One region of the Nodularia sp. LEGE 04288 genome, then DNA from elsewhere that is predicted to be linked to it. Evidence: predicted binding sites of a transcription regulator. Region 1 holds the regulator's gene; each other region holds the start of a gene.
What was found. The regulator HrcA, encoded in region 1, represses chaperone genes, less so after heat shock. The targets are predictions, from matches to a motif close to TTAGCACTCNNGANTCNNGAGTGCTAA.
Positions count from the first base shown of each region.

Region 2: groES (co-chaperone GroES) is a predicted target of HrcA. The motif match lies at 2,722-2,748, and genes of this name have one in related genera.
Region 3: groL (chaperonin GroEL) is a predicted target of HrcA. The motif match lies at 5,199-5,225, and genes of this name have one in related genera.

Region 1 is NZ_CAWQOY010000124.1:4,665-11,154, reverse strand. It holds gene AACX33_RS16075 (SDR family NAD(P)-dependent oxidoreductase) at 1-572, opposite strand, end outside; gene AACX33_RS16070 (chlorophyll a/b-binding protein) at 907-1,098, shown strand; gene crtW (beta-carotene ketolase CrtW) at 1,413-2,183, shown strand; gene AACX33_RS16060 (DUF2834 domain-containing protein) at 2,184-2,873, opposite strand; gene hrcA (heat-inducible transcriptional repressor HrcA) at 2,886-3,983, opposite strand; gene AACX33_RS16050 (rhodanese-like domain-containing protein) at 4,455-4,814, opposite strand; gene AACX33_RS16045 (DUF3352 domain-containing protein) at 4,986-6,490, shown strand, end outside.
Region 2 is NZ_CAWQOY010000055.1:44,738-51,227, reverse strand. It holds gene AACX33_RS04510 (REP-associated tyrosine transposase) at 22-573, shown strand; gene AACX33_RS04505 (response regulator transcription factor) at 1,038-1,715, opposite strand; gene AACX33_RS04500 (hypothetical protein) at 2,016-2,213, opposite strand; gene AACX33_RS04495 (hypothetical protein) at 2,292-2,519, opposite strand; gene groES (co-chaperone GroES) at 2,776-3,087, shown strand; gene groL (chaperonin GroEL) at 3,204-4,841, shown strand; gene AACX33_RS04480 (DUF4351 domain-containing protein) at 4,929-5,255, shown strand; gene AACX33_RS04475 (SPL family radical SAM protein) at 5,443-6,381, shown strand; gene AACX33_RS04470 (photosystem II assembly protein) at 6,374-6,490, shown strand, end outside.
Region 3 is NZ_CAWQOY010000171.1:83,938-90,427, reverse strand. It holds gene rnc (ribonuclease III) at 14-739, opposite strand; RNA gene rnpB (RNase P RNA component class A) at 825-1,253, opposite strand; gene AACX33_RS25050 (hypothetical protein) at 1,303-2,001, opposite strand; gene corA (magnesium/cobalt transporter CorA) at 2,129-3,277, opposite strand; gene groL (chaperonin GroEL) at 3,487-5,166, opposite strand; gene AACX33_RS25035 (MraY family glycosyltransferase) at 5,326-6,408, shown strand.

The DNA of each region.
Region 1 (6,490 bases):
TCCATAAAATTACTCTTGATTAAATTCGGATAAATCCCACAAACTTGAATACCTTTTGGCTGTAACTCTGCTTGCAGTGTTTCTGTTAACCCGGTCACCGCAAATTTACTCGTACAGTAAGGAACCATGTAAGCCGTAGGTACTTTACCCCCGATAGAACTGATATTAACTATGGTTCCCCTTCCCCGTTGCAGAAAATGAGGCAGAAGGGCATGGATGGTATGAATATATCCCCAAAGATTAGTGTCTATAACTTGATGCCAATCTTTGAGAGAAAATTGTTCTACTGGCCCTGATGCAAAGATACCTGCATTATTTACCAGAACATCGATATCACCATAATTTTCCAATGCGTTCTGCACTAATCTATCTACCTGAGATGGATCTTTGACATCGCAAGTAATCGTTAATGGTGCGGGATGACCAAGGTTTTGCACCTCTTGGGCTGTGGCTGCCAATGTGTCAGCTTGACGCGCTGTAAGTACGAGATTATAACCTTTGCGGGAAAATAACAGAGCCGTTGCTTTGCCGATGCCTTGAGACGCACCTGTAATTAATACTGTAGGAGCCATTCTCTAAAGTTTAAACAAATTACCGTATATCTATTAGTTTGGATAACAACACTCACGAAACCTTCTAACTTTCGTTAGATTTTTTATGACTTCTGAGATTTTTTTACTCTGATTGCCAGTGTTATGGCATTGCTCAATAATTTGTGCCAAAGGAGTTCCTGGTATCTTTAAAATACCGGAATTCTGGCATTTTCAATTTTCAAGAGTATTCCTCACAAACTTGAATAATTCCTCCTTTAGACTTGCTGACACTTTGGTACTAAAGACAGATAGCACTAACTGAGCAAGTAAATACTATGAAAAAGGTGATTTTATACTTTCAGGAAAATTGATTATGGGACTTTATCCTAGTGATGCCACTGAAACCGCTTACAATGACAAAGACCGTAACGCCTTGAAATTTGGGTTTACGCCTCAATCTGAACTTTGGAATGGACGCTTGGCGATGATCGGTTTTTTCGCTTACCTACTTTGGGATGCCAACGGCTACAGTGTAGTGCGGGAAGTCATCAAGTTCGTTTCCTAATCTGTCCGGCTCAGTTGTCGGTTGGGGCTGTTGAGAACATATCCACGATAAAATACTAGGTGTTGCGGATACTAAACTAATCAGTATCTTCACCCTGATTAATTATTCTCTTTAAAGTGAAGACAGTTTTTGGTATGGCGATTATTATGTGTAATAATAGTTAAGTTATCTTAATATTTGTACACATTATGGCAATCCTTGGCACTACCTAATGCAGAACGCTTACCACTAAAATTGGTTGCTGGCTAATGCTGAGTGCTTTTCCATAACTATATTTTGAGAATTTTCACCTGAAAGCTACGCGGAGTAAAAGCGTGATCCAGTTAGAACAACCACCATTACCTCAAATAAAAATCATTACCACACCAGCAGTGAAAAGTAAACCTCAGTTCTGGGGAATTTTCATGGCGATCGCCATTATTAGTGTATGGGCGATCAGCTTGGGTTTGTTACTTTATCTTGATATATCCCAATTCAAATTTTGGATGGTGTTGCCGATCATATTTTGGCAAACATTTTTATATACGGGATTATTTATTACAGCTCATGATGCCATGCATGGGGTGGTTTTTCCAAAAAATCCCCAAATCAACCATTTCATCGGCTCATTGTGCCTGTTTCTTTATGGTCTTTTACCTTATCAAAAACTTTTAAAAAAGCATTGGTTACATCACCATAATCCAGCCAGTGAAACAGATCCAGATTTTCACAACGGAAAGCATAAAAACTTCTTTGCTTGGTATTTATATTTTATGAAGCGTTACTGGAGTTGGCGACAAATTATTACATTAATGATTATTTATAACATCGTCAAATATGTATGGCATCTTCCAGAGGATAATCTCACTTATTTTTGGGTAATTCCCTCAATTTTAAGTTCCTTACAATTATTTTATTTTGGGACTTTTTTACCCCATAGTGAGCCGGCAGAAGGTTATAAAGACCCTCATCGTTCCCAAACTATTAGCCGCCCAATTTGGTGGTCATTCATAACTTGTTACCATTTTGGTTACCATTACGAACATCACGAATACCCTCATGTTCCTTGGTGGCAGTTACCAGAAATTTATAAAATGTCTAAATAATTATTGGGGGTTTGAAGGTAAAGGCGATGGGCTACGCCCCACCTGCGGCGATAGCGAAGCGCTGCTGCAAGCAGATCGCACAGATAAATAAATCAGTGGGCCGAATAGGGGAATCAAGGTGATTAACCAGAATAATGGCTGATTTTTCATCCCCCGACGTGCCATATCATCTCCCAATAATGCGGGAAATAAGAGAGAAAGTACGCAGAAGTCTAAACTCATCACATGGATGAAGCGGCTGGTTTGCCACTGCTGCACAAAATTTCCCCAATCTCCTTGTAAACCAGATGCGACTAGAATCACTGCGGCTATAGTCAAAATCAAACCAGTAATCCGAGAATCTAGCAACTTGAGCCAGAGATTCTTTTCACCAGAAAACTCCTGATTTGGTTCCCGTAAAGCTAAATAAGGCAATAAGGCAAAAGCCCCAACGGCAAAAGCAGCAGTAGCAAATGGCCAAGCTGGTATTTTTTGCCCTCTACCATCAAAAAACAAGACGGCACTGTAAATTACAGGCCAGATACCCATGAGGTTGAATAATGCGATGACTAGGGGGTTAATACCTTGCCATTTACCAAGAGAAAGATTTTGAATTAACTCAAATGTATCAGGTTGATCGGGAGGAGCCAGGAGAAAAGCATAGGTAAGAAATCCCAACCATAGTAGACTAAAGGCAATTTTTCTGAGCATGATTTAAATAAATTAACTAAAAGCTTCAGAGAGGTAATCAGCCGCAGCCGCGACAACTGCGATCGCACTTTCATAATCCAGGCGTGTCGGCCCCAAAACTCCCACACTTCCTACAGGTAGCAAACCTCGGCGATAGGTAGAAGTAATTAAGGTGCAGGTGCGTATCGGTTCTAGGGGGTTTTCTGTCCCAATGCGAACGGTTACCCTGGACTTACCCACCTCTTCCCCTTCCGGTTCTTCAAAGATTAATCGCCACAGTTGCTCTTGTTCTTCTTCCAGCAGGTGGATAATTGTCTGTGCTTGCTGTAATTGCGAAAATTCTGGCTGACGCAAAACTTCTGCTACCCCCCGCACCATAATTTGGGTTGTAGTTGGTGTGAGATTGCGGCGGGTTAATTCTGCAACTGAACCTTTCAAGAAGTCGCCATAACGTTGAAACTCTTGATCCAACTCACTCCAGTCCAGAGTGGCTAATTCCAAGAGACTGCGCCCCCGCAAGTGGGTATTCAAAAAGTTAGAGACAATCTGCAATTCATGATCTATTCCCTCTGGATCAAGTTTGGCTTCTTCCTCGGTTGGTGACAAATTCATCAGCTTGGAATGGGTTTCATAAGAGTCTGTGACCACAATCAGCATGATTTTGTTGGCTTCAATTTGCACTAATTGCAGATGTCGCAAAATTGCTGTCGTGGTTTGCGGCATAGTAATCAAGCTAATGCAGCCACTCACGGTTGCTAAAATTTGCGCTGCACCTTGTAGTACGGCTTCCAAACTCCAATCTTCCCAGTGGAGACGATTTTGCAGCGCTAGTTCTACCTCTTTGGCTAAAACATCCGTTCGCGTCGCCTCTCGCAGACCAGGTGTAATTAACTGGTCAACATAAATGCGATAGCCTGAGTCTGAAGGTATTCGTCCAGCAGAGGTGTGTGGCTGGTAAAGTAAACCAGATTTTTCTAACACACCCATCACATTCCGAATTGTGGCTGAACTTACACCCAGGTTATAGTCATCAACCAAAGCTTTTGAACCTACAGGCTCTGCTGTCGCGATATAGTGGCGTACTGTTGCCCAAAGTATATGCTGTTGTCGATTCGTTAACTGGACTTGCATAGGGTATGTTTTGCTGAAGGCAAATTTTAATTAAACTGGGAAAATTTCGGATTTGAAAGCCATAAATATGAATAATAGTTAATTAATTTAGCAAAATATTTAATTTTGTTGTACTCACTAATAGTCAACTTTCAGTTTTACGAGCAAAGTCAAACAATTTTAGATTTTGGATTTTGGATTTTGGATTGTCGATTGATTATACAGATAAATCTGGAGGTTTGTACCATTAAGGAACTATTGGTCAGTATTATTAAGTATTATTGCAGCTTCTGAAGCAAAAACCTGTATTTTTAAATACTTATTTTTAGAGAAAATTCATATATGCAAAATGTGTAAAGTCCAACTACTGCTGAGAGTAGCGAGTTTGATTTGCTTGATCCTCAACTGAGACAATCCTGTGTTAAGAATAGCATTGCTCCGATGTCAAAATTAGCCGCATCTTCGCAATGCCATCTTTCAGGGGATGATCAACTAATATTGGGGAATTGAATCATCAACTAATAGAGAATAGGCATCAATGCCACCCGTAATATTTTTAACATTTGTAAAACCTTGAACCATGAGCCACTGGCACATCTGGGCAGAGCGAATACCGTGGTGACATAATACAAGGGTTTCAGCTTGGGGATTGAACATGGTGGGGACTTGATCGCCCCATTCCACAAACTCGCTGAGGGGGAGGTTGACAAAACCCTCAATTTTAGCGGCTGCTAGTTCTTGAGGTTCGCGCACATCTACTAACTGAATACTTGCATCACCAGAAGACAGACGTTGCGCCAGTTCCTCTACACTAATCTGAGTAATGAGTTGACCAGAAGGATTCCCTGTCATGAGATTTTTGTAAACAACCTTATCACCTTTATGGTGACAGAAAATCTTTCTCCTAGCATCAGCATCTATTCCCCAGGGAGTAGCCATGAGTCATTTTCCATTACTCATTCAGCAATTCGCCGCTGATGGGCTTGCAAATCCAATCACTATCAAACTTCTTTCTGGTTTAGTATGTCTAATGTCAATAGTCAACGCTCATTGTTTGGTTTCTTGGTAGCTGGTGCGATCGCACTACTGATCATGTCCGCCGGATTATACTGGTTTTTCGCCAAATCTCCGGTTAACCTCCTGGCCTCTACCTCTAGTCCCAATGCTGCTATTTTCGTGTCAAAATTGGCTCCGGTGACGGTTTCGCTGCTAACGAATCCTGAGCGATTGCAATCTTTGGAGCGTCAAGGTGAATTATCTCAACTCAAAACCAGTTTATTGGCTAAGAGTGGCATCAATTACAAACAAGATATTCAGCCCTGGCTAGGAAATGAAATTACCCTCTCCGTCACGACTGTAGATATTGATCGCGACGCGGAGAATGGACGACAGCCAGGGTATCTCATGGCGCTAGCAACTGATAAACCAGAGAAAAGCCGCGAGTTTTTAGACTTGTTATTTTCTCGTAGGGTATTGGCTGGCGCAAATTTGGCTGTTGAGGAATATGAAGGCGTAAAGCTGATATCTGACTCCCAACCACAGCCGGATTCCCTAGCTGGTGCAGTTGTCGATGGCTTTGTCTTATTTGCCAATGATCGGTCGGTGCTGCGAGATGCAATTAATAACGTCCAGGCTCCTGATTTAAATTTGTCCAGTTCGTCTCAATACCAAAAAGCCACCCAACAACTGCCTAAAGCCTCCCTAGCAACGGCTTTTCTCAATCTTCCCGCCGTGGCCGAATGGCAAGGTTTAGAATTACCAGAAGCAATCTTCCATAGCCAAATTATTTCTTTGTCGTTGAACTCCAAGGGACTGCTAGCAGAAACTAACTTTCTGACTGATTCGGAAATTATCCCGGCTTCTGCACCACTTTCTCAAACTGTAAAGGCGTTAGAATATATACCAGATGCGGCAGGTTTGGTGATTTCCAGTTCTCATTTAGACAATTTGGGTAAAAGTGATTTAGCCCAACTCTGGACACAAGTCAAAACGGCGCTCTCTGGTTCTGGAACTGATGCAATTTCTACCTTGGTAAAACCTTTGGCAGAAGTTCAGAAAAGCCAGGGGATAAATTTGGCAGAGGATATCTTTAATTGGGTAAAAGGAGAATATGCCTTAGCGGTGTTACCCCATGCTGGAGAAGGCGCTGCTGGTTGGGTGTTTGTGGTGGAAAAATTAGAGGATGTCCCAGAAGGAATTTCGCGTTTAGATGCGATCGCCTCGTCTCGTGGACTCAGTATTAGTTCTTTCAACTTGAATCAACAAAAAATCTTTGCTTGGACAGAGTTAAATGCTGTCAGTAAAGAAACTGAGACTAAAGCCAGCCCAGCATTTGCTATTGAGGCTAAAGTTCAGGGAGTACACACAACTCTCGGAAATTACGAAATTTTTGCTTCTAATTTGGAAACTTTGAACGAAGTCATCACCACCAAGAAAGGTTCTTTGATTAGCGATGACAATTTCCAAGATAGTATCGCTACTATTCCCCAACCCAATCAGGGCTATGTCTATCTCGATTGGACAAAAAG
Region 2 (6,490 bases), on a different contig from region 1:
GAAAAATAATACTTAAAACTTATGCCTGACTACAGAAGATATACTGTTGCAGGAGGAACTTATTTTTTCACACAAGTTACTTATAAACGCGAAAAATGGCTATGCAGCGAAATTGCTAGAACCACCTTGCGGTTAGCTATTAATCATGTGCGTGAAAAATATCCATTTTCTATTGATGCTATGGTTTTATTACCAGATCATCTACATTGTATATGGACTTTACCACAAGAAGACAGCGATTATTCGACAAGATGGCGGCTAATTAAAACATTTGTCACCAAACACTGCGGAAAAAAGCTAGGGCTTGATAGTAAAATTTCAGTTTCACGTCAAAAACAAAAAGAAAGTAATCTCTGGCAGCGTCGGTTCTGGGAACATGAAATAAGGGATGAAATAGACTTTGCGTCTCATTGCGATTACATACATTATAATCCTGTCAAACATGGATTATGTGCAGATCCAAACCAATGGCAGTTTTCTAGTTTTCACCGATTTGTTTCCCAGGGTATTTATGAAGAGAGTTGGGGAGGGTATGAGATATCTAACATACCTCATGATCTTGAATTTGAATAGGTTCTTGGTGGGTTATGCTGTCGCTAACCTACGATTCTTTACAGAATTTGAATAGGTTCTTGGTGGGTTATGCTGTCGCTAACCTACGATTCTTTACAGAGTTTGAATAGGTTCTTGGTGGGTTACGCTATCGCTAACCTACGATTCTTTACAGAGTTTGAATAGGTTCTTGGTGGGTTACGCTATCGCTAACCCACCCTACGGTTATTTGCAGTTGCCCAGAGGGGAGATTTACGTGGGGTGATGTAGTGATAATTTTAGGTGATATCCGGGTTGGAACATCGCAGTTGAGGACTGTATGATGAATTATGAATTATGAAGTTTGAATTAAAAAAATCCAAATTTAGCTTCACAATTCATAATCTATTAGCTTTCAACCTGAAGTCAAAATGCCATAACCAGCTTGAGTTTTGGGCTACTGTGTTTTAACTCAAAACTCTGAACTTCAGAAATAAGCTGAGAGTTTAAGCCATTTGATTTTCAATCGCCCAACGCGCTAATTCGGTGCGGTTGTGGAGGTTGGTTTTACCCAACATATTGGACACATGGCTTTCAACTGTACGCTGACTAACGTTTAATTCTTCAGCAATTTCCCTGTTAGCTAGACCCCTAGCGACAAACTGTACTACTTTCAGTTCGGTTGGGGTTAACTGGACATCAAAGGGAACCTGAATGCGGGAACCGTTTTCTCCTCCTTTGGCTTGGTGTTCTTTCCAACGGGTAGTTTGCTTGAGTGAAGATTCTACTTGTGCTACGAGTTCTTCTGGTTCAAAGGGCTTGACCATATATACGTCAGCCCCTTTATTCAGACCTTTAACTCGGTCTGCACTTTGTCCTTTTGCTGAAAGGAAAAGTACGGGAATCCAGCCGGTGCGTTCATTTTGTCGGACTTGTTCTACAAAAGTGTATCCGTCCATTTCCGGCATCATTACGTCACAGATGATCATATCTGGAATATCTTGTTCAAGAATTTCCAGAGCTTCTCGTCCATTTTCGGCAGTGTTGACTTCATAGCCTCTGAATTCCAGGTAATCCTTCACCAGCAAGATGAGGTTAGGGTCGTCATCAATTAATAGCAGTCTTTTGTGATCTTTCATGCTGGGCTCTTTCATAGCAGTGGCACTTGTCGCGCTTCGGTCCATCAAGGTCTTGAATGGTTATCCTTTATGGTGGATCATTGAGATGTTGTCCTTTTTCCTACTTAACTTGCTTTTGCTTTCTAGAAGTCTCAAAAGTGGTGACCACTTTCTATAAGACTTCCGGCTCATAGGCAAACTTCCGGTAAGGATACGTAGAGCAGTAGTATTTATAATGCGCTATTATATATCGCTTTGAAAGGGGCGGGTGAAAAAACACTGATTAAATCATCATCCTTCCGATTCACGAGGTACGTATTGGCTCAAGATGACCCTAACTTCAAAACAACCCGCGCTTTCAGATGCTTACTGCTTTACCATATCCTGCGGATGTTCAGCCTTGATCAAAGGTTTACAAGCAAGTAGGGGAATTTGCGGCAAAAGATGGGTTAAAAATGCATATTCCTCCACCACCATGATGCCTATCAAGTGTTCTGGGATGATTGGCTCAATAACTTCTGGTTTTGCTGGGCAATACCATGCACCATCTGGGTAGAACACCATTATCGGTCTAGAACAACAAACTCGCAAGCAATTGGCTTTAGTCCTAACGATGCAAATGGGATACTTTCTGGGGGCTGGTCAAGTTTTAAATCTTGAATTAGCCGTTTTTTTGAAGTATTCCCAAGATTCCAGACTAACTTGTTTTGCACAGAAGTTAGCAACTGTCTCGTCAGCACAGATAAAAATGTGTCGCTGAATTTTTGCCAGTCCTAAAGTTTCTACACAATTACTTAAGGCTTTATCTTCCAGAGACTGAGTGATTTTGGGGATTTGACTGCGGCACTGGATCACTGTAATGTTACTCATCGAGCGGCACCCTGATTACAGTTCTATAACAATTTCCCTGCTTTGCAAATAAATTTAGCTATATAAAAATATTCGTAACTTACCGAGCAAAACCCGACAGATCAGAATATTTGAGTATTAATACTTAAGTAATTAGGCGATCGCCTAGTGCGGTAACCCGTACTCAACTAATCATTGCCATCCTATGCTGCTTTTAGGTAGATTAGCACTCAGGAGTTGAGAGTGCTAACTCTAAGAGAAAAGAAAATAAATATTTATGGCAGCTGTAACTTTAAGCGTTTCCACAGTTAAACCTCTAGGCGATCGCGTTTTCGTAAAAGTAAGCGCCCCCGAAGAAAAGACCGCAGGTGGACTGTTTTTACCCGATAATGCCCAGGAAAAACCCCAAGTAGGCGAAGTAGTCGCTCTTGGCCCTGGCAAGCGTAACGATGACGGTACCCGTCAAGAATTAGACATCAAAACCGGCGATAAAGTGTTGTACTCCAAGTACGCTGGCACTGACATCAAGCTCGGCACAGAAGAATACGTACTGCTTTCTGAAAAAGACATCTTAGCAGTCGTCATGTAATGGGGAGTAGGGAGTAGGGAGTAGGGAGTGGGGAAGAAAAACGCCCAACGCCCAATGCCCAATGCCCAACGCCCAATTCCAAATCAAATTGACTTACTCCCTGAATAGAGACAAATATGGCAAAACGCATTATATACAACGAAAACGCCCGTCGCGCTCTGGAACGAGGCATTGACATCTTGGCTGAAGCCGTAGCTGTTACCCTTGGCCCTAAAGGTCGTAACGTAGTCCTAGAAAAGAAATTTGGCGCTCCCCAAATCGTCAATGATGGTGTTACCATCGCCAAAGAAATCGAACTAGAAGACCATATCGAAAACACTGGCGTAGCTTTGATTCGTCAAGCTGCTTCCAAGACCAATGACGCTGCTGGCGATGGTACCACAACTGCCACCGTTTTGGCTCACGCGATGGTCAAAGAAGGCTTACGCAACGTTGCAGCAGGCGCTAATGCAATTTCTTTGAAGCGCGGTATTGATAAAGCTTCCGCCTTCTTGGTAGAGAAAATTGCAGAACACGCTCGTCCAGTAGAAGATTCTAAATCCATTGCCCAAGTTGCTGCGATTTCAGCTGGTAACGACGAAGAAGTCGGTCAGATGATTGCTCAAGCAATGGACAAGGTAGGCAAGGAAGGCGTAATTTCCCTAGAAGAAGGGAAATCTATGACCACCGAGCTAGAAATCACCGAAGGGATGCGCTTTGAAAAAGGCTATATCTCTCCTTATTTCGCTACCGATGCTGAACGCATGGAAACGGTTTTTGATGAACCTTACCTGCTAATCACCGATAAGAAGATTGCTTTAGTACAAGACCTCGTACCAGTTTTAGAGCAAGTAGCTCGCTCTGGTCGTCCTTTGGTGATTATCGCCGAAGATATTGAAAAAGAAGCTTTAGCGACTTTGGTAGTTAACCGCTTGCGTGGTGTACTCAATGTTGCGGCTGTAAAAGCTCCTGGTTTTGGCGATCGCCGTAAAGCGATGCTAGAAGATATCGCTGTTCTAACTGGTGGTCAATTGGTCACCGAAGACGCTGGTTTGAAGCTAGAAAATACCAAGCTGGAAAGCCTGGGTAAAGCTCGCCGTGTCACCATTACCAAGGACACAACAACAATTGTGGCTGAAGGTAACGAAGCCCCTGTGAAGGCTCGTTGCGAACAAATCCGTCGTCAGATGGAAGAAACCGAATCTTCTTACGACAAAGAGAAGCTGCAAGAACGTCTGGCTAAACTCTCTGGTGGTGTAGCTGTGGTGAAAGTGGGTGCAGCCACTGAAACCGAAATGAAAGATAAGAAGCTACGCCTAGAAGACGCGATCAACGCTACCAAAGCTGCTGTAGAAGAAGGGATTGTTCCCGGTGGTGGTACAACTCTAGCTCACCTTGCTCCTGAATTAGAAACTTGGGCAAAAGCTAATCTCAAAGATGAAGAGTTGATTGGTGCTTTGATTGTCGTTCGTGCTTTACCCGCGCCTCTGAAGCGGATTGCTGAAAACGCTGGTCAGAATGGTGCTGTAATTGCTGAACGTGTGAAAGAGAAAGATTTCAACATCGGCTACAATGCTGCAACCAACGAATTCGTTGATTTGTTAGAGGCTGGTATTGTTGACCCTGCGAAGGTAACTCGTTCTGCGCTGCAAAACGCTGCTTCTATCGCTGGTATGGTGTTGACAACCGAATGTATCATCGTTGACAAGCCTGAGCCTAAAGATGCTGCTCCTGCTGGTGGCGGTGGTATGGGTGGCGGTGACTTCGATTACTAAGACTCCATAGTCACATAAATTGAAAAATAGCTGCTTCCTGATGGAGGTGGCTGTTTTTTTTATGTCATGGGTGAGGACAAGTGATTTGTGAAGTGGTTTAAATCACTAAAAATAATGTATTGTGTTGCAGGTTGTGTAGAAGTTCTTGCAGGTTTGCGGTTTGAAAAGGATTTGGTTCATCAATTTTTACGGGAGGATATTATGAAAGAATCTGTAATTTATCAAGATATCGTTCAAAAAGAAGCATTCAAAATGATTAATCGTCAGATTAAAAAACGATTTGGTGATGTTAATGATTCATTAATGACACAGGTGAGAAATTTATCTGCTGATGATTTAGAAGATTTAGGCGAAGCATTATTTGATTTTTCCGAAGTTGCTGATTTGGTAGCTTGGTTAGAACAGCAGCATTAGGGCGTTGCTGAGTGAGAATATGAGTTTGTTCCACACACCAGCGCAGCACGAAGTGCATTAGGCGCAAAGAAAAAGAAAGGTAATTTTGGTATCTCATACCTGATTCAGCAATTAAAAATGGGCATTATATAAAGTAGGGTGTGTAGCATTAGGCTAACGCACCCTTATTAAATACTCAATATTAAAAATGGCGAAAGCAAAATATGAAGGTTATTGCGACGTACAGCCGACTAAATTAGTTAGAGAAAAATTTGGAGACACTAAGGTTTATGGACAAAATGCTAAGTCGTTACTAACAAAAGCTAGCGGTTTTATTGGTGATTATGATTTTACTCTGAATCCTTACCGGGGTTGTCAGTATGGTTGTAGTTATTGTTATGCGGCTGCATTTAGTCCGAATACTCAGATGCGTCAAGATTGGGGTAAATGGGTAATTTTCAAAGAAAATGCTGCGGAAGTTTTAACTAAAGAATTACAAAAATGGTATAAGCAACATCCTCAAACTCCTCCCAGAATTTACATGAGTAGTGTGACAGATCCTTATCAACCTCTGGAATCTCGACATCAATTGACTCGCAGATTGTTGGAGGTAATGCTAGATGTGAGGGATGATGGTTATCCTACACCAACGTTAGTAATTCAAACTCGCAGTCCCATTATTACTAGAGATATTGATTATTTACAACGATTTCAGCGCTTGCGAATTAATATGAGTATTCCGACGGGGAGCGAATCAGTGAGGCGGGATTTTGAACCGCGATCGCCTAGCGTTAAAGCCCGATTAAATGCCATCATTAAACTGAAGCAAAGTATTGACTCTTTTAAAGGGTTTGTTCCCAAAATATCTATCACAATTACTCCCTTACTCCCTACTCTATCCACTGATGAACCTGCATTTATTAGTAAATTAGCTGTTGCTGATAGAGTGGTAATTCAAGATTTCCATCCTAATAATAATCGTTCTCTCACAGCATCAACCCGCCAAGAAGCTGAGGGAATTAAGCAAAAATATGATTGGTGGTACGATGCAGAAAATTTTAGCTACGTAAAATTTAAAGAAAAGTTATTTAATCAACTACCAGATGTAGAAATTAAAGAGGGTAAGGAGGGATTTGGCTATGAGTAATCCGATTGCTAATTGGTGGCGTAGTCAGCAATTTAACTCTGCTTTGAAACGTGGTGACACAAAAAAAGCAGTGCAATTATTGCAAGCTATTCAAAAATCAGGTGCAAGT
Region 3 (6,490 bases), on a different contig from region 1:
AGATATGCAAATCTTAAGTTTCCGGATTTTCCGGCTGAGGAATGGCTAAAAAAGCTACTTTCGCTGCGGCTTGTTCTGCGGCCTTAATTGACCGTCCTTTACCTTCACCTAGTTTGTTCTCATACAGCCAAACTTCAGCAGCAAAACGCTCTTGATTTTGGTTAGTTTGATTAACCTCAGTGACGCGATACTCAGGCAAAACTTTAAATTCTGCTTGTGTCCATTCTTGCAGGGCGGCTTTGTAATTAAGTCTAGCGGGATCGAGGCGAATTTCCGTTGCTAACTTTTTAAAGTGAAAATCTAGCCAAGGACGAATTAATTCCAGATTCTTCGTGCTGAGATAAAGCGCACCCAGAACAGCTTCAAAAGCATCTGCCAAGCGTGATTCTTGACCAACTTTATCACTGGTAGCACTACCAGCCACCAGTAAGTATAATTCCAAACCATATTCTCTGGCCAGTTGAGCGAGGATGCGATCGCTGACCAACACTGAACGAATTGCCGCAAAATCCCCCACAGGACAATCAGGATAGGTTTCCCACAACACTACCGCCGCCGCTAGTCGCACCACTGCATCACCGACAAACTCCAATTGTTCATAATTTGCCGATTCCGAAACAGTAGGATGAGTCAGCGCCAAATCCAACAGTTCCCACTTAATGGGTAAACCTGTTGGCAGACCTAACCTTCTGACTAAACTTTCGAGCTGTCGCTGACGGCGTGGATAAACAAGTGTCATCAAGGGGATGGGGGAGATGGGGGGGATTAACTTCCTTTGTACAGACGCGATTCATTGCGTCACTACTCAGCATTTAATAAAGAGGGGAGAGAGTCGGACATAAGCCGGGTTCTGTTCTCGCCAATGTTTAAAAACACCGTTGAGGGCAGTTATCTATCTGGGACGCTTGTTACCAAACGCCTCTAGCGGCTCTACTTCCGGAAACTGGTAAAAGACCAACCATAGTCTCCATTGCCTTGCTCCCAACCGGGGTTTACCGAGCCAGCGCCTCTCGACGCTGCTGGTGCGCTCTTACCGCACCTTTGCACCCTTACCATTATCAGTTATCAGTTGTCAGTTATCAGGTTTTCACTGTTCACTGTTCACTGTTCACTGAAGATGGCGGTATCTTTCTGTGGCACTATCCTCACGATCGCTCGCACTGGGCGTTATCCAGCAAGTTTGGTCTTTCGGGAGCCCGGACTTTCCTCAAACCAGTCAATCTGACTGATCTGCAACCGCCTGCGCCTACTCCCTCTCCAACTCCAGTGTAATCTGGGATGGCATCATGTGTCCGGTTCGGATTACTTCTTTTTCTTCCAAGGCAGAGCATAAGTCCAGGGTAATTTTCTAATCGTGAAGGGACAGTTGATAATGCACATCGGGGGGATATTGACACCTGGAGCTAGACCTACACGGACTTCAGAGATGCGTAGCACCAGCTGTAGTGAAAATTCCAACTCCTTTCTTTCTTGCATAAAGTCGTTATATAACTTTTTTTGCGGTGGTCCACCTTTGCTGAGACTGGTAATGTTAATTATGGGTTTTGTGGCTAAGTAGGTTCCATCTTTACGCTCAAAAACATCTTCTGCTGTGACTGTTTCCGAAAGTTTTTTCTGCGGAGCAATCAGACTAGGACTTTGCGGGACAGCTAAGTCACGGGTTAAGTCTGGTGATTTACGAATGACTCGGCGCGATTGCTTGCTATGTTCGACAACTAAAGAGCTATTATCCCAGTCAACATATATAGCTATATTGTCAGATTTATTCTCGATACTCAGGGATAAATCTTTAAGATCGTCTATGGGATATGAGGCTTTGAAGTTAACAGAAATCCCCACTTGGTCTTGGAGATTTTGTTCTTTGAGTTGCTCATCAACGACTGCTTTTTTAAATTCAAATTTAATTTGATCGTCGATAGACTCAACCATGCGGTTAAAGACGTAGGAAACGCCAATAATATAAAGGGTCAAAATAACTAAATTTTGGTCACCACTCCTCATAACTGTGAATTTTAACTCCCTGTAATATTTTTGTATATTTGACCAATAATTTCTTAATGGTACAATCCTTCTGATTTATCTGTGGGTCGAACCAAAATCTAAAATCTAAAATTGTTTGACTAATGAGCTATTTCCCATCTGGGTTAATTGTGGAAGAATTCTTGAGCCAACCTCGCCGCCAGAAGAAGAATAGCAAACCAAAAGCGATCGCTGCCATCACTGCCAAGCAAATTGGATAACCCCAATACCAATTCAGTTCAGGCATATTGTATGGAGATTTTTCGGTATTAAAATTCATCCCATATATTCCAGCTACAAAAGTTAAGGGAATAAAGATGGAAGAAATCACCGTTAGCAGCTTCATGATTTCATTCATTTTGTTACTCACTGAGGACAAATAAACATCCATTAATCCAGATGCTAGTTCCCGGTAATTTTCCACCATATCCATGACTTGCACGGCATGGTCGTAACAATCTCGCAGATAGATTTGCACTTCCGCTCCTATGAGTTCACTGCCATCTCGAATTAAAGAACTAGTTGCATTTCTCTGAGGCCAGATAGCACGACGTAGTTGCAGTAGTTCTCGCCTAACTTCATATATTTGTTGTAGTGTTTTTCGGGTAGGATTGAGGATGACTTCCTCCTCTAACTCTTCCATTCGCTCCCCGTACATTTCCAGTACTGGAAAAAAGCCATCAATAATGGCATCAAACAGGGCATAAGCTAAATAATCGGCTCCTTGTTTGCGAATGATCCCTTTACCTCTAGAAATTCGTAACCTCACTTCTTCAAAGCAATCATGCTCTGGTTCTTCCTGCACTGTGAGCAAATAATTTTTTCCCAAAACAAAACTCACTTGCTCGCTGTAAAAACCACAGTTGTTTTCCATTGGAACTACCATCTGGGCGATTATGAGTAATTGGTCTTCATAATCTTCAATTTTGGGACGTTCTCCCATATTGACTACATCTTCTAAAACTAGAGGATGTAAATCAAAAACTTTACCCAATCGTTGTAATGTGTCTGGATTACCTAATCCCTGTACATCCACCCAAGAGACAGATTCTTGATCTAGATAAGTCGCACATTCTTCAGGAATTTGTATTTGTTTGCGAATGAAGTTTGTTTGATTATAATCAAACAAAATAATTGTGGTATCTTCAGCATTTTCGTCAATGATGATCGTCCCTGGCAGAGTTCCTGGTTTGTGATAAAATTCCTTGTCGTAGAACTTTTTCACTGCTTTGGGTATACGGCGAAATTTTCTTACCATGCATTTTTTCCTAATACTTAATAGTCATTAGTTTATGATCAAAAACTTTCAATTTGGAACTTTTGACTTTTAAGGTTTTGTCAAATATTACATCAGTATGTAAGCGGTTATCATATCACTTGATTGTATTTGAATCAGCAAGGGTATAAAAAAACAGTTTGCCGTAACCAGACAAACTGCTGAAAAATATTTACATGAGGCTACAGAGTTTAGAACATACCCATGCCGCCCATGCCGCCCATACCGCCCATACCGCCCATGCCGCCCATGCCGCCCATGCCGCCCATATCAGGGGCTGGAGCCGCAGATTTTTTCTCTGGTTTTTCGACCACGATGGCTTCGGTGGTAATCACCATACCAGCAATGGAACCGGCATTTTGCAAAGCTGAACGCACGACTTTAGCAGGATCGATGATGCCAGCAGCAATCAAATCCTCAAATTTTCCAGTAGCGGCGTTGTAACCGATATTGCCACCGCTTTCTTTGACTTGAGAGACAATCACAGAACCTTCGTCACCAGCATTATCTGCTATTTGACGTAAGGGAGCTTCCAAGGCTCGTTTGATAATATCTGCGCCAATTCTTTCTTCTTCGCTCAGGCTGGCTTTGATTGCGTCTATTTTGCTAATCAAGTTAATTAGGGTTGTGCCACCACCGGGAACTATGCCTTCTTCCACGGCTGCTTTAGTGGCGTTGAGCGCGTCTTCAATCCGCAGTTTGCGGTCTTTGAGTTCGGTTTCTGTGGCTGCACCCACTTTAATGACTGCAACACCACCAGCTAGCTTGGCAATGCGTTCTTGGAGTTTTTCTTTATCGTAGTCAGAATCAGTTTCTGCTAATTGCTGACGAATTTGAGCAACCCGTGTTTGGACTTCTGGTTTGGTGTCACCAGCCGCGACGATTGTGGTGCTTTCTTTGTCAATGGTGATTTTGCGGGCTGTTCCCAGCATTTCCAAAGTAGCGGTGTCTAGGCTTAAACCGATTTCTTCAGAAATCATCTGTCCATCGGTGAGAATAGCAATGTCTTGTAACAACGCTTTACGGCGATCGCCAAATCCCGGAGCTTTAATCGCAGCCACAGCTAGGACACCGCGGGCTTTGTTGACTACCAAAGTTGCCAAAGCGTCGCCTTCTACGTCTTCAGCAATAATCAGCAAGGGTTGACCCAGACGGGCAACTTTTTCCAACACAGGAACTAAATCCTGAATGCTGCTGATTTTTTTGTCGGTAATCAGGATACGAGGGTTTTCAAATTCTACGAGCTGCCTGTCGTTGTTGGTGATGAAGTAGGGAGATACATAACCCCGGTCAATCTGCATCCCTTCCACAACTTCCAGTTCTGTGGTCAGAGATTTGGATTCTTCAACAGTGATTACACCGTCTTTGGTGACTCTTTGCATAGCCTCGGCAATCATCGCGCCGACTTCTTCATCATTACCAGAGGAAACAGTGGCAACTTGAGCGATCGCACTGCCTTCTACTGGCTTGGCCATTTGGGCAATTTCTTTCACCAGGGCTTCAATGGTTTTGTCGATTCCCCGCTTCAAGCTGATGGGGTTAGTACCAGCTGCGACGTTCTTCAAACCTTCTCTAATAATCGCCTGTGCTAAGACTGTGGCTGTCGTAGTGCCATCACCAGCGATATCCTTAGTTCTGGATGCCACTTCCTGAATCAGTCTCGCACCAGTGTTTTCTAAAGGGTCTTCTAATTCAACTTCTTGGGCGACAGTGATCCCATCATTGACGATTTGAGGTGCGCCATATTTTTTTTCTAACAGGACGTTGCGGCCTTTTGGCCCCAAGGTAATTTTCACTGCATCAGCCAGGGCGTTGACTCCCCGTTCTAGCGCCCGCCGTGAATCTTCATCAAAGGAAATAATTTTTGCCATGTTTAATCTCTCTAGCGGTTCCCTTAGACAATTTAGCACTCACAAAGGCAGAGTGCTAATCACCCAAGCAGTTCAGATTATAAATGCAAATAAAAAAAATTGATTAATATTACAGTTGATACTCATATAGGATACTGGCAGTAATGCTTGAATTGGGGGATGAATTTATACAACTTTCTTGAGTCCCTCGGCATTGCCGACCCTCGCGGCTCCGGCTGGTTGGCAGTATTATTTACATTTCTTTTGGCTTGGCTGGTAACGTGGCGTTTGATTCCCACAGTCCGCCAATTTGCCCTGCGGGTAGGTTGGGCTGACCAACCAAACGCTCGACGACTCAACCAGCAGCCCTTGCCCAATGCCGGGGGTTTGGCTATTTATGCGGGAGTAATTGCCGCAATGGTACTAGCTACCCTGTTACGACCTATTGCCCTGCAAAACGTATTGGCTCAAGTGCTAACTATTCTACTAGGAGGTTCAATCCTAGTGCTTGTCGGTTTTATTGATGATCAGTTCGGGTTACCGCCCTCTGTGCGCTTGTGGGCGCAGATTGTTACGGCATTGTTGCTGTATGCGAACGGCATCAGTATTGAGGTTGGTTTCAGTACACCCATTGACTCGCTGCTTTCTATTTCGGTGACGGTACTTTGGGTAGTTGGAATCACTAACGCGATCAATTTGATGGATGGTATGGATGGATTAGCGGGGGGAGTTAGTTTTATCACCGCTATGAGTTTATTAGGGGTTGCAGCCCAATTTCCCAATCGCGCCGCCGCTATTTTAGTGCTAGCAGCTTTAGGGGGTGGAGCCTTGGGCTTTTTGCGTCATAACTTCCACCCTTCAAAAATTATCATGGGTGATGCGGGTGCATACTTTTTTGGTTATGTGCTGGCTGCAACCAGTATTTTAGGTAATCTGCAAGAAAGTACCATTTTCGCCCTGGGACCGACAGTGTTATTTGTGCTGTTGCCTGTACTGGATACTACACAAGTGTTTATCCGCAGGTTATTGGCAGGAAAAAACCCTCTCAGTACCCCAGGTAAAGACCACCTACACCACCGTTTATTGGCTTTGGGATTTTCCCAGCCCCGTGCGGCGTTAACTCTGTGGTCAATCACTCTCGTTTTTAATTTGCTGGCCATGAGAATACAAGGCATGAATTTTGTGGTGATAATTTCTACCGCCATTAGTATTGTTTTTCTGTTGGGCTTTACTGTCTGGCGAAAAAATAGCCAACCATCTTGAGTTATTTCATGTCTGGTTAAAGACTTAACAGGGTAGCAATTTTACTTAAATAAACCACAATGTAGGGGAAAACAATTTGCAC